2 regions of the Mesorhizobium sp. M1217 genome follow, and region 1 is predicted to be linked to the other one. Evidence: riboswitches for the same ligand, from Rfam matches in the RefSeq annotation. Region 1 holds a riboswitch; the other holds the start of a gene.
What was found. A riboswitch is a leader RNA that binds a small molecule or an ion and turns the genes downstream of it on or off. The one in region 1 is predicted to bind S-adenosylmethionine.

Region 1 (7,058 bases):
TTTTCCACCGTCGCGCCCAGCTCGTCGCATAGATTGACGAAATCGCGAATGGTGCAGAAATGGATGTTGGGGGTGTCGTACCAGTAATAGGGCAGGTCCTTGGTCACCGGCATGCGGCCGTTGAAGAGCAGCGAAAAGCGTACCCGCCAGTGGCCGAAATTGGGGAATGAGACGATGGCGCGGTTGCCGATCCGGAGCAGTTCGTCGAGCACCAGCTTCGGATTGCGGGTCGCCTGCAAGGTCTGCGACAAGACGACAAAGTCGAAGCCCTTGTCGGGATAGAATTGGAGGTCCTTGTCGGCATCGCCTTGAATGACCGACAGGCCGCGCGCCACGCATTCGTTGACGCCGCGCTGCGACAGTTCCAGCCCGCGGCCGTCGACCTTCTTGGTCGCCTGCAGCAATTCGAGCAGCAGGCCGTCGCCGGAACCGACGTCCAGCACCCGCGACTGCGGCGGGATGAGATCGGCGACGACTTCGAGGTCGACGCGCTGGGCGCGGTTGACGCTCATTGGCTCGGCTCCTGCCTGGCGCATGGTCCTGATCCGAAAAGTCTGCAACTTTTCGGGGCCATGCGCTGATGCCTGGCGCATGATCCTGATCCGAAAAGTCTGCAACTTTTCAGGGTCATGCGCTGATGCCTGGCACATGGTCCTGATCCGAAAAGCGTGCAACTTTTCGAGGTCATGCGCCGAGCCCTCTAGCCCGGGCCGCCGAGGCGATGAAGCCTTTGATGGCGGCGAACAGTTCCGGCTCGTCGAGCAGGAAGGCGTCGTGGCCGCGGTCGGTCTCGATTTCGACGAACGATACCGAGGCGCCGGCCGCGTTCAGCGCGTGAACGACCGAGCGGCTCTCCTCGGTCGGGAACAGCCAGTCGCTGGTGAAGGAGACCAGGCAAAAACGGGTCTTGGTGCCGGCGAAGGCATCGGCCAGCCGGCCGCCATGGTCGGCGGCGAGATCGAAATAGTCCATCGCCCGGGTCATGTAGAGATAGGAGTTGGCATCGAAGCGATCGACGAAGGTCATGCCCTGATGGCGCAGATAGCTCTCGATCTGGAAGTCGGCATCGAAACCGAAGGTCAGCGCTTCGCGGTCCTGCAGGTTGCGGCCGAACTTGCGGTGCAGCGCTGCTTCCGACAGATAGGTGATGTGGGCGGCCATGCGCGCCACCGCCAGCCCCTTTTCCGGTCGCTTGCCGTGCTCGAAATATTTGCCGCCATGCCAGTCGGGGTCGGCCATCACCGCTTGCCTGCCGACCTCGTGGAAAGCGATGTTCTGCGAGGAATGGCGGGCGCCGGTGGCGATCGGCAGGGCCGAGAAGACGCGCTCGGGATAGCTGGAGGCCCATTGCAGCACCTGCATGCCGCCCATCGAGCCGCCCAGCACGCTGAACAGCTGTTCGATGCCGAAATGCTCGACCAGCATCAGCTGCGCCCGCACCATGTCGCGGATGGTGATGATCGGCAGGTCGAGCCCGTAAGGCTTGGCGGTTGCGGGATTTGTCGAGGCGGGGCCGGTGGAACCGAGGCAGCCGCCGATGACGTTGGACGAGATGACGAAGAAACGGTCGGTATCGATGATCTTGCCGGGGCCGATCAGCACTTCCCACCAGCCCGGCTTGCCGGTCACCGGATTGGTGTTGGCGACATGCTGGTCACCGGTCAGCGCATGGCAGACGAGGATGGCGTTGGAGCGCGCGTCGTTGAGCGTGCCATAGGTCTGGTAGGCGATCTGGAACGGCGACAGCAGCGTGCCGGCGTCGAGCTTGAGCGGCTTGTCGGCGCCGAAACGCAACACCGGGCTCGACGGCTGGTCGGCCTCGTTGTTGGTTTTTCGCGCGCGCAAAGCGACCATCACATCTCCTTGCCCGGCCTTCAGTTGTCCGCCGGTCCGGGCAACAACCAGTCAGGGCAACAAAAAACCGGCCATGCCTTCGCAAAGCCGGTTACAAGATGCAAACGGCCCTTTAGCAAGTTGTTTAACGTGGCTGCAAGCCGACCGGCCAAATCACCACGGAACTGTCGCTGCTCTTCTAGGACTGACGCATGGCTTCGTCAACGGCAAGTTATTGATCCCGAATTGCCGCCCCTCGACATTCCGGGCCACGGCTTGTATTTCCGCTGCGGCTTCCGGATGGAGGCTTCCTCGACGGATTTCATGGAATGAGCCAGACACCGGATCAGACACGTCCAACGCCCCGCGCCGGCATCATGGACATCGAAGCCTATGTGCCCGGCAAGAGCGCGGCGCCTGAAGGTGTCGTCAAAGTCCACAAACTGTCGGCGAACGAGAACCCGCTCGGTCCTTCGCCAAAGGCGATAGAGGCCGCGCGCGCGGTCGCCGACAAGCTCGCGGTCTATCCCGACGGCAGCGCCAGGCGCCTGCGGGAGGCGATCGCCGAGGTGCATGGGCTCAATCCGGCGAACATCGTCTGCTCCAACGGTTCCGACGAGATCCTGGGCCTGCTTGCGCAGACCTACCTCGCGCCCGGCGATGAAGCCATCATCACCGAACACGGCTTCATGGTCTACAAGATCTACATACAGTCGGCCGGTGCCGTCCCGGTAACGGTCAAGGAGACCGATGAACGCGCCGACATCGATGCGATCCTCGCCGCGGTGACGCCGCGTACCAGGATCATCTTCCTTGCCAATCCGAACAACCCGACCGGCACTTACGTGCCGTTCCAGGAGGTGCGCCGCCTGCATGCCGGCCTGCCGCGAAACGTGCTTCTGGTGCTGGATGCCGCCTACGCCGAATATGTCCGGCGCAACGACTATGAAGCCGGCGTCGAGTTGGTGGGCAGCGCGGAAAACGTGGTCATGACCCGCACCTTCTCGAAATTGGGCCTCGGTGGCGCGCGGATCGGCTGGATCTATGCGCCAATGCACGTCATCGACGCGATCAACCGCGTGCGCGGGCCTTTCAACGTCAATGCGACGGCGATCGAGGCCGGCATCGCGGCGATCCGCGACCGCGCTCATATCGAGCGCAGCGTCGCGCATAACGAGACCTGGCTGGCCTGGCTGAGCGAGCAATTGACCGGGCTCGGGCTGCGGGTGACCCCGAGCGTCGGCAATTTCATCCTGATCCACTTTCCCGAAGACAAAAAGCATTCGGCGGCGGCCGCCGACGACTACCTCAGTGCGCGCGGCTACATATTGCGGCGCGTTTCCGGCTACGGTTTTCCCAACGCGCTGCGCATGAGCATCGGCACCGAAGAGGCCAATCGCGGCGTTGTCGCAGCACTCGCGACATTCCTGAAAAGCTAGGGCACCATGACCTCACCGATGTTCGAAAAGATCGCGCTGGTCGGCATCGGCCTGATCGGTTCGTCGCTGGCCCGCGTCATCCGCCGCGAGGGACTTGCCGGCCAAGTCACCATTTCGACGCGCAGCGAAGCGACGCTGGAGCGGGCGAGCCAACTCGGCCTTGGCGACACCTACACGACAGATGCGAAAGAAGCGGTTCGCGATGCCGATCTGGTCATCGTTTCGGTGCCGGTCGGCTCTTCAGGCACGGTCGCCCAGGAGATCGCACCGGCGCTGAAGAAGGGCGCCATCCTCACCGATGTCGGCTCGACCAAGGCATCGGTGATCGCGCAGATGCAGCCGCATGTGCCTGATGGCGTGCACTTCATCCCCGGCCATCCTTTGGCCGGCACCGAAAAATCGGGACCGGATGCCGGTTTTGCCGAACTGTTCGAGAACCGCTGGTGCATTTTCACGCCGCTGGCCGGCACCGATCCCGTGGCGCTGGAAAAGCTCTCGGAATTCTGGCGCCGCTGCGGCTCCAACATCGACACGATGGACCCGCAGCATCACGACATGACGCTGGCCATCGTTTCGCACCTGCCGCACATCATCGCCTATAACATCGTCGGTACCGCCGACGATTTGGAGTCGGTGACCAAGTCCGAGGTCATCAAATACTCGGCTTCCGGCTTTCGCGACTTCACCCGTCTCGCGGCGTCCGACCCGACCATGTGGCGCGACGTCTGCCTGCACAACAAGGACGCCATCCTCGAAATGCTGGCGCGGTTCTCGGAAGATCTATCCTCGCTGCAGCGGGCGATCCGCTGGGGCGACGGCGAAAAGCTGTTCGACCTGTTCACCCGCACCCGCGCTGTCCGCCGCTCGATTATCGAGGCCGGCCAGGACATCGACGTACCGGATTTCGGCCGCCAGGCAGTCGAACACCCGCCGAAGGGATAAGCCGCGGCAAGCCGATCGCAGGCCGTACCGCCCCAGAACGGTTCATCGTTTCACGGAAACGCCGAACCGGTCTATCTTTTTGTTTGACGCAATCCGGACGGAAAACCGTTCACAATTTCCTGGAATTGCTCTAGTCGAGCGGCTTGATCTTGCCGAGCGGGATGAAGCCGAGCGAGGCCTTGCCCTTGACGATCTTCAGCGGCATCGACGGTGCGTTGCCGAGCAGCGCCAGTCCGGCGAAGCCGGTCTGGATTTCTTTCTTCTGCTCGGGGATGGCGGTGGCGAGGATTGCCGCCACGGCCTTCGGATCATTGAGCTTGATCATCAGGTCGGCATTTATGAGACCATCATTGTCGACCGACAGCGGTCCGGAAACGGTGATGCGCGCAGTTCCGGACGACAGATCGAGCTCGCGGATTTCGACCGCCTGGCCGCGCAGGCTCTTCGGATTTGCCTTGATCAGCGTCACACCGTTCTTCAATGTCACGTCGCCGCTGCCGTCGAGTGGCGGCAAGACGCGCCCGCCGATGGCCTCTGCGTCGATTTCGAGATCGGTGAAATTGCCGGCATAGTCGATGTCCTGGCCGTTTGGGCGCAATTGTCCGGTGGCGGTTCCGGCGCTGAACAGCGAGACAGGATCGGTGTCGTCCGCCGGATCGGTCTGGCCGGACAGGCCTTCTGCCTGCAGCGAGAGGCGCCCCGGCAGCGGCCAGGACAGCTTCATGTCGGCCCGCAGATCATCCCAGTCGATCCACAGCGGCGTCATGCCGGGAACAGAGGTCCTGAGCGGCCCCCTGAACTCGGCGGCAGGCGACAGAAGCCGCGTGATCTGCGTGGCGGCGTTGATTTTGCCTGTCGATGCAGCGACGTTGCGGCTGTCGTCCTCGTAAGCCAGACTGTCGCAGGAAAGGGTGAAGGTGAAGGGATAGCCGCTGACCGCAAGATTGGCGCAGTCGGCCTTGATGCCGTTGTCGTCGAGATCGGCGACCGCCTTTTCGGTTGCGCTCTCGACCAGATCCGCCAGGTAGAACCAGCCGGCGCTGTAGATGCCGAACAGCACGAGGATGAAAGCGGCAAGCCACAACAGGCGGCGACGTTGGCTGGGCGGCGGGCGCTCGTCACTTGACGTCATGCTGCGGCTTTCGTTAACGCGGGTGACACGGGCGGGCTGTCGCTTTCGGCAACAACAGGTAGACGGACTGAAACACCACCGGTGGGGTGGTTCGTCACAATCAGGCTTGGCGATATGGGCGATTTTTGGGTTTTTGGCTACGGCTCACTGATCTGGCGGCCGGGATTCGCACATGTCGAGACGCGGCGTGCCCGCCTGCATGGCTATCGCCGTTCGCTCTGCGTCTATTCTTTCGTGCATCGCGGCTCGCGCGAACGGCCGGGCCTGGTGCTCGGCCTCGACCGCGGCGGCTCCTGCATCGGGCTGGCGTTCCGGGTTCCAGGCGAGCTGCGCAACGAGGTCATCACCTATCTGCGCGAACGCGAGCTGGTCACCAACGTCTATCTCGAGCGTGTGCTCAGCGTTCGCCTCGACAAGCGTGAAACGGATGGGGGCGAGACGGTCGAAGCCATCGCCTATGTCGTGGACCGCAGCCATGAGCAATATGCCGGTGCGCTCGACGCCGCCGAGGCAGCAGCCGTCGTTCGCGGCGCCGTCGGCCAGTCGGGGAGGAATGAGGATTACGTGCTCAGCACGCTGGAGCACCTCGAAGCACTGGGTATAAGCGATCGCTGGCTGGAAGAGGTGACAAGACGGGTCGCGACGTAGCTTCTTTGGTCGTTGACCATGATGCTTGCGGCGTCGTGGTCCGGGCTACATCCTGAAAATCTGTTTGCCAAGATCGGCGCGATCCAGGCTGTTTGCCACGGCGAGCTTGAACTCGGTCAACGGGCGGAGACCGCCGACAGGAACGTGGAAGCCGGGCTGGCCGAAGATGTCGATGATCTCGCGTAGCACAGGTCGTTCGGCTTCGACCGGCGGCGAAAAGAAGTAGCGATAGATATTCGCCCTGATCTCGACGCCGCTCAGCAACACATCGAAATTGTGAAGTTCGAAGCGCTCGGCACTCATGCCGCCATTGATCACCATCTGCCCGCCGAGCGCCAGGGTGCGGATCAATTCGCCGCTGACAGGTCCGCCGACATTGTCGATAATCCCGTTCAATCCGGCGCCACCGGTGATATCCATCACAGCTTCCCGGATACCTGCCTTCAAGTCCGAAAGGTCAAGAATGGCGGCGACGCCAAGCGTCTTCAGATCGAAGCTTTGGTGCGAGCGCCGCACCAGAGCGATGACGTTGATGCCGCGTCGTTGGGCGAACTGCATCACCATTGTCGAAATCGACGAATAGCCGGCCGTGACAGCCAGCCACTGGCCAGGCCGCACACGGGAATCCACCATCAGATCCCACGCGGTAATGGGGTTCACCATCTGCCCGGCGCGTTCGACCGGATAGCCGGCAGGCAACGGGATCAGCCATTCGGCGGGAATGGCCGCGTACTCGGCCCAACTGCCATAATAGCTGAACGCGACGAGCGTGCCCGGTTCCAGCAAAACGTTCGCGCCAACGGCTTCGACGATGCCGGCGCCATGGTTTCCCGCGATCTGCTGGGGAAAATGCGGCTTCTTCGGTTCGGGATAGAGGTTCTGGATAAACAGGAAGTCGCCCGGATTGATCGAGGCCGAGACCATCCTGACCAGCACCTCGCCATCGCCGATCCGCGGCATCGGCAGGTCGTCAACGTAGAGCACGTCGCGCGGCGAGCCGATGGCGTCAAATACAATTGCTTTCATGCCGGTCTCCATAACAAACGATCCGGGGCAAACCGTCT
Region 2 (7,058 bases), on a different contig from region 1:
GTCCCCCGAGGGGCCTGACCCGCGAGCGCAATCCGGACGAAGAATTTCAACCGCGGCGTGGACAGGGTCCGAGCCGCGCCGGGCAGGGTTTGCCAAGAAGGCAGGCCGCAATTCAGAGAGGGTTACCATGCTGATCTCACAGATCCTCGACGACGCCGAGACGATCCGCGTCGTTGCCCGCAACGGCGGCAAGACCCGCGTCATCAACGGGGCCCGCAGCGTCTATTCGCTGGCGATGGAAGCCGCGCGCACCGGCACCGGGCTTGTCGCCCTGATCGAGCGCAAGGGCTTCGGCGAAACCGTCGATCTCGACGCAGCCTACAAGAAGGGACGGCTGCTGTCGCCGATCAACCATCCCGATCCGGCGCATCTCCATCTCACCGGCACCGGGCTGACGCATCTCGGCTCCGCCGCGACCCGCGATTCCATGCACAAGAAGCTCAGCGATGGCGGCGAGGAACAGCTGACCGATTCCATGAAGATGTTCCGCATGGGGCTGGAGGGCGGCAAGCCGGCGAAGGGCCAGATCGGCGTGCAGCCCGAATGGTTCTACAAGGGCAACGGTACCATGGCAGTGGCGCCCGGCGCGGCGCTCATGTCGCCCGCCTTCGCCCAGGATGCCGGCGAGGAGCCGGAAATCGCCGGAATCTATGTGATCGGCGACGACGGCGCCCCGTTCCGCGTCGGCTTCACGCTGTCGAACGAGTTTTCCGACCACGTCACCGAGCGCGTGAATTATCTCTTCCTCGCCCATTCGAAACTGCGCAACGCCTCGTTCGGGCCGGAGATCCTGATCGGCGACCTGCCGTCCGACATTCGCGGCGCTTCACGCATCCTGCGCCACGGCAAGCTGCTTTGGGAAAAGCCGTTCCTGTCGGGTGAAGCGAACATGTCGCACACCATTGGCAATCTCGAGCATCACCACTTCAAATACTCGGCCTTCCGCCAGCCGGGCGACGTACATGTGCACATGTTCGGCACGGCGACGCTGTCCTTCGCCGACGGCATCAGGACCGAGCCCGGCGACGTATTCGAGATCGAGGCGAAGGATTTCGGCCTGCCTCTGCGCAACCCGCTCGAAATCGAGCAGCCGGTGAAGGTGGCGGTGAAGGCGCTTTGAGCCAGCATAGGCCGCAAAGTAAGGGGAAGCTCAGCGCGCGGCGCGGAAATGCTTGGACAGTTTTAGGCCTTGCGCCTGATAGTTCGAACCGAGATCGGTGCCGTAGAGCGCTTGCGGCCGTTTCAGCATGTGCTCGTAGACCAACCGTCCGACGATCTGGCCATGATCGAGAATGAACGGCACTTCGTGGCTGCGCACCTCGAGCACCGCCCGGCTGCCGGTGCCGCCCGACGCCGAATGGCCGAAACCGGGGTCGAAGAAACCGGCATAATGGACGCGGAACTCGCCGACCAACGGATCGAAGGGCGTCATTTCGGCGGCGTAGAGCGGCGGCACATGCACCGCCTCGCGCGACACCAGGATGTAGAATTCGTCCGGATCGAGCACCAGCTCGCCGGCACCGCTCTTGTAGAGCGGCTCCCAGAAATCGACGACATCCTGCGCGGCGCGCTTGTCGACGTCGACCAGGCCGGTGTGGTGCTTGCCGCGATAGCCGACCAGCCCATCCTTGTCGCCGTCGAGGTCGATCGACAGCGCGATGCCGCCGCCTGAGATGTTGGGTGGTTCGGTGGCGACCAGCATCTCGGCGCGGTGCAACTCGTGCAGCTCGCTTTCCGACAACAGCGCATTGCCGGTGCGGAACCTGATCTGCGACAGCCGCGAACCGGTGCGCACGACGATCGGGAAGGTGCGCGGGCTGACCTCCAGATAGAGCGGGCCTTCATAGCCGGCGGCGATCTTGTCGAACTCGTGGCCGCGGTCGGTCATTACCCGAGTGAAGATGTCGAGCCGCCCGGTCGAGCTCTTCGGGTTGGCCGAGGCGGAAATATGCGCGGGCAGCGCCAGGCTTTCGAGCAGTGGCACGATGTAGACGCAGCCGGTTTCCAGCACGGCACCTTCGGCGAGGTTGATCTCGTGCAGCTTCAGCCGGTCGAGCTTGTCGACAACCCTGTGGTCCGGGCCGGGCAAGAAAGAAGCACGCACCCGCCAGGCCTTGTCGCCGAGCCTGAGGTCAAGGCTGGCCGGCTGGATCTGATCGGCATCGAGCGTGCGCGGCGATTTCAGCGCGCCCGTCTGGAACAGCGCGGAAATATCCTGATCGGGAAGAATGCCTGTCTGCCGCAAGGGTCTGGCTCCGTTCGAACGCCGGGCGAGGTCTTGTTCTGCCGCAGGTCCGACACTGGACGCCTTTGGCACCTGCTTGGTACAACCCTCTTAATCATGCCGGCAATTGACGCAAGCGTGGCGCGGGTCTAAAGCTCGTTATCCCGTGGTGATTTGGCCGGTCGGCTTGCAGCCACGTTAAACAAGTCGCTAAAGGACCGTCGGGCCGCAAGGCCATATGGACCGGTTGCGACTTTCGCGACCGGTTTTTTGTTGTTTGGACCATTTTTGGTGTTTGGATAGAATGATGACCAAGAAGCGCGACTGGAAGCCTCAGACCGCACTCGTGCATGCCGGGACGCTGCGTTCCGGCTTCGGCGAGACCTCTGAGGCGATGTATCTCACCCAAGGCTATGTCTACGAGACGGCGCAAGCAGCGGAAGCGCGCTTCAAGGGTGAGGAGCCGGGCTTCATCTATTCGCGCTATGCCAATCCGACGGTCGACATGTTCGAAAAGCGTATGTGCGCGCTGGAAGGCGCCGAGGACGCGCGCGCCACGGCGTCCGGCATGGCGGCGGTGACGGCAGCATTGCTGTGCAGCGCCAAGGCGGGCGACCATATCGTGGCGGCGCGCGCATTGTTCGGCTCCTGCCGCTGGGTGGTCGAGACGCTGGCGCCGAAATACGGCATCGAGGCAACGCTGGTCGATGGCACTGACATCGCCAATTGGGAACAGGCGGTCAAGCCGAACACCAAACTGTTCTTCCTGGAAAGCCCGACCAACCCAACGCTGGAGGTGGTCGACATCGCCGCCGTCGCGGCACTTGCCAACTCGATCGGCGCCAGGCTGATCGTCGACAATGTCTTCGCCACGCCCTTGCAGCAGAAACCCTTGCAGCTCGGCGCCCATATCGTCGTCTATTCGGCCACCAAGCATATTGACGGCCAAGGGCGCTGCCTTGGAGGCGTTATCTTGTCGGACAAAAAATGGATCGACGAGAACCTGCATGACTATTTCCGCCACACCGGCCCCAGCCTCTCGCCCTTCAATGCCTGGACCCTGCTGAAAGGCCTGGAGACGCTGCCGCTGCGCGTACGCCAGCAGACGGAAAGTGCCGGCCGCATCGCGGATTTCCTCGCCGAGCGCCCGCAAATCGCCCGCGTCATCTATCCCGGCCGTGCCGACCATCCGCAAGCGGCCGTGGTCAAGAAGCAGATGTCGGGTGGTTCGACGCTGATCTGCCTGGATGTGAAGGGCGGCAAGCAGGCGGCCTTTGCTTTCCAGAACGCGCTCGACATCGTGCTGATTTCCAACAATCTCGGCGACGCCAAGAGCTTGATCACCCATCCGGCGACGACCACGCACAAGAACTTGACCGATGAGGCCCGCGCCGAGCTCGGTATCGGGCCGGGCACGCTCAGGCTTTCCGTCGGCCTGGAAGATACCGACGATCTGCTCGAAGACATCGAGCAAGCGCTGAGAGCCGCCGGATAGGGCTGACCGAACAGAGGTGAGCGGGGACGCGCCGGTCAGGCGCCGGACGGGGTCTCTTCCAGCTCCGCGACGGCCTTGGTCTGGATGGTCATAACGTTGCCGCGCCAGTCGACGGCGCCGCTCAGCCAGCCGCGCGCCCATATCGCCGGCAGCATGCAGTCGCGAACCATCATCGCCAGGATGGTGCGCAGCGACAGGTGCCATCCTTTGACCCAGGCCAGGGCACATTCCGGCAGGTAGGCCGCGACCAGCACGGCGATGGCGGTTGCCGGCAGGCTGACGCCGGCGTCAGCCGCCGCGATCAGCGCAAGCACCAGCGGCGGCGCCGCTCCGATCAGGATCTCGGGGGCGAAGAACAGCGCGAAGGTGACGCGGCGCAGCCGCGCCCAACGCGCCTGCCGAGACCAGATCTCGCCAAGCGTGCGCCGGCCGAGCGGCTGTTCGAAGGGCGAAGCGACAAGATTGACGCGCAGTCCGAGCCGGTTGACCAGCTTGGTCGCGGCAGCGTCCTCGGCGATCTCGGCGGCCAGCGCGCGGATGCCGCCATTGGCATCGAGCATCGGCTTGTTCCACAACATGCTCTTGCCCTGGGCGAAGCCGAGACCGAGCGCCTCTCCAGCGTACTGCCAGCGTGCCTGCAGCGTGTTGAGAAAGGCGCATTCGACCTCCCCCCAAAACCCTTCAGGCCGCGAGCCGATTGGCGTCGAGCAGACGAGGCCGGTGTCGGGCCGCCATGCCGCCATCAGCTGCTGGACATAATCGCTCGGCATAAGCACGTTGGAATCGGCAAGGATGACCCAGCGATAAAGCGCCGCTTCCCAACCCTTCACGCAATTGTTGAGTTTCGGATTGCCGCTGATGCGGTCGTCGCCGACGAGCAGCCGGGCGCGTATAGCCGGAAAACGCGCCATTGCAGCGGTGATCGACTTGACCACGGGGTCGTCGGCATGGGCGACACAGAAGATGAGTTCGTAGCGCGGCCAGTCGAGTGAGAAGGCGCGCTCCAGCGTCTCCTCGGTAAACGGCTCGACGCCGCGCGCCGGGACGACGATCGATACCGGTGGCACGGTGGCGGCGGGCGGTGCGATCCTGGCTGGTCGCTTCAGCTTCAGCGAAGCTAACAGGATGCTGGCGAGATTTGAAAGAAGGAGAGCTATGGAAAAGAGGGCGGCTGCGAATGTCGGTTCCATCGAGATCTGGTCACTCCAGAAATGCCGGCCGCATGACGGCCGTTTTCAACAATTCGACAGAACACTGAGTCGCCCGGCACAAGCCTGCACACCATCATTGTCATGTGTCACTTAAATGACATTGTTTTTCGGCACCTGCGCTTGAGTCGGGCAAGGAGATGACGCGCATCGTTGATCAAACTGCGCTGAGCGTCGAAAGTTCCATCTACATTGCTTTGGAGCAGTTTATGTACAGCGCCGTCACCCGCAACATCGAAGTGCAGGTCAGGCCGTTCTATCTGGAGGATCACTCCGACCCGCCGCAAAACCGCTATGTCTGGGGCTACCAGGTGACCATTGACAATCAGTCGGACGAGTTCGTGCAGCTTCTGTCGCGCTACTGGCACATTACCGACGGCACCGGCAAGGTCGAGGAAGTGCGCGGCCCCGGGGTCGTCGGCGAGCAACCCGGACTCAACCCCGGCGACAGCTATCAGTATACGTCCGGATGCCCGCTCTCGACCCCGTCCGGCATCATGGTCGGGCACTACACAATGCGCAACAAGCGGGGCGAGACCTTCGACGTCGCCATCCCCGCCTTCTCGCTCGATTTGCCGGGCACGCGGCGCACCGTCAATTGACGTTCACTTGGATTCCTCTTCCCGCCTTGCGGGGCGAGGAACCCAAGTTCTGCGAAGGCAGCCGCACTGATGCTCGTTATCGAGCCGCTGCAAATTCCGCCGGGTCGAAGTCATATTGCTTCGAGCAGAATTCGCAGGCGACGTGAATGCTGCCATCCTCGGTGCTGTCCCTGATCTCCTCGGCGGAAAAGCCTTCGAGGATGCCGCGGATCTTCTCCCTCGAGCATGAGCACTGGTCGGCGACCGGCACGCCGCCGAAGACGCGGACGCCATGCTCGTGGAACAATCGGTAAAGCAGCCGCTCGGCGCCGATCGTCGGATCGATCAGTTCGGTCGGTTCAATGGTACCAAGCAGCGCCAGCAGTTCCTGCCAGGAATTGTCGGCCGGGTCGTGGATTTCCTCACCCGGATCGCCGTCGCCCCCGGGAAGGTCGGGTACGCGCATGCGTTCCGGCGACTGCGGCAGGAATTGTGCCAGCAGGCCACCGGCGCGCCATTGCTCGCGGGCACCGCCGACGCCGGGCGTCAGAAGCTTGGCCACCGAAAGCCGTAGGTCGGTCGGAATCTGCTCCGATTGGCGGAAATAGGTGCGTGCGGCTTCTTCCAGCGTGACGCCGTCGAGCTGGACGATGCCCTGGTAGCGTTGCGTGTGGGCGCCCTGGTCGATTGTCAGCGCCAGGACGCCGCTGCCGAGCAGCGTCTGCGGCGACGTCTCGCCGGCAGCCGTCAAAGCCTCCAGCCGGTCGGCATCGAAGCGGGCATAGGCGCGCAGCGCGTGCGGCGTGGAGAAATCCGCGACCAGCATATCGACCGGCCCGTCGGTGCGGGTCTGCAGAATGAACTTGCCCTCGAACTTCAACGAAGTTCCGAGCAGGACGGTCAGCACACAGGCTTCGGCCAGTAGTCGTGCCACCGGCTCGGGATACTCGTGGCGGCTGAGAATAGCGTCGAGCATCGGCCCGAGCTGGACGGTACGGCCGCGCACGTCGAGCGGGCCGACCTCAAACGGCACGACATGGTCGTCGCCGGCGTAGCCGAACTCGCCGAGCTTGGGTTGATGTTCAGCCAATTGACGAGTTTCCAACATGACAAAGCTCCGGGGCGCGGCGATGCCGCCCTCCGGGGCGCATGCGACGAGACGCGCTCGATTTGCGTGATGCGCCTGAGATAGGCACCACGAACTCCCGGATCAAGGCGGCCCGGATCAAGCGCCCAGGCACCAGGCCAAAACCGCCTTCTGGGCGTGGAGCCGGTTCTCGGCCTCGTCGAACACCACCGAATGCGGCCCATCGATGACCTCGTCGGTAACCTCCTCACCGCGATGCGCCGGCAGACAGTGCATGAACAGCGCGTCCGGCTTGGCTTTCGCCATCAGGGCCGCGTTGACCTGATAGGGCAAGAAGACATTGTGGCCGCGCGCACGGTGCTCCTGACCCATCGAGACCCAGCAGTCGGTGACGATGCAGTCGGCCTCGTGAACGGCCTCCTCGGGCGAACGAGTGAATTTCAGCTTGCCGCCATTGGCCTTC

Region 2: another riboswitch for S-adenosylmethionine. It lies ahead of NKH37_RS29650 (O-succinylhomoserine sulfhydrylase); the one in region 1 lies ahead of metX (homoserine O-acetyltransferase MetX).

Annotation. Positions count from the first base shown of each region.
Region 1 is NZ_JAMYMA010000012.1:173,627-180,684, reverse strand. Features, by position in the region: gene metW (methionine biosynthesis protein MetW) at 1-512, opposite strand, end outside; gene metX (homoserine O-acetyltransferase MetX) at 685-1,854, opposite strand; SAM riboswitch at 1,947-2,024, opposite strand; gene hisC (histidinol-phosphate transaminase) at 2,163-3,272, shown strand; gene NKH37_RS21255 (prephenate/arogenate dehydrogenase family protein) at 3,279-4,214, shown strand; gene NKH37_RS21250 (DUF2125 domain-containing protein) at 4,345-5,346, opposite strand; gene NKH37_RS21245 (gamma-glutamylcyclotransferase) at 5,461-5,994, shown strand; gene NKH37_RS21240 (quinone oxidoreductase family protein) at 6,040-7,020, opposite strand.
Region 2 is NZ_JAMYMA010000023.1:88,357-95,414, forward strand. Features, by position in the region: gene araD1 (AraD1 family protein) at 128-1,120, shown strand; gene NKH37_RS29645 (2'-deoxycytidine 5'-triphosphate deaminase) at 1,151-2,245, opposite strand; SAM riboswitch at 2,381-2,458, shown strand; gene NKH37_RS29650 (O-succinylhomoserine sulfhydrylase) at 2,529-3,719, shown strand; gene NKH37_RS29655 (ceramide glucosyltransferase) at 3,755-4,909, opposite strand; gene apaG (Co2+/Mg2+ efflux facilitator ApaG/CorD) at 5,137-5,529, shown strand; gene NKH37_RS29665 (Hsp33 family molecular chaperone) at 5,606-6,616, opposite strand; gene argF (ornithine carbamoyltransferase) at 6,734-7,058, opposite strand, start outside.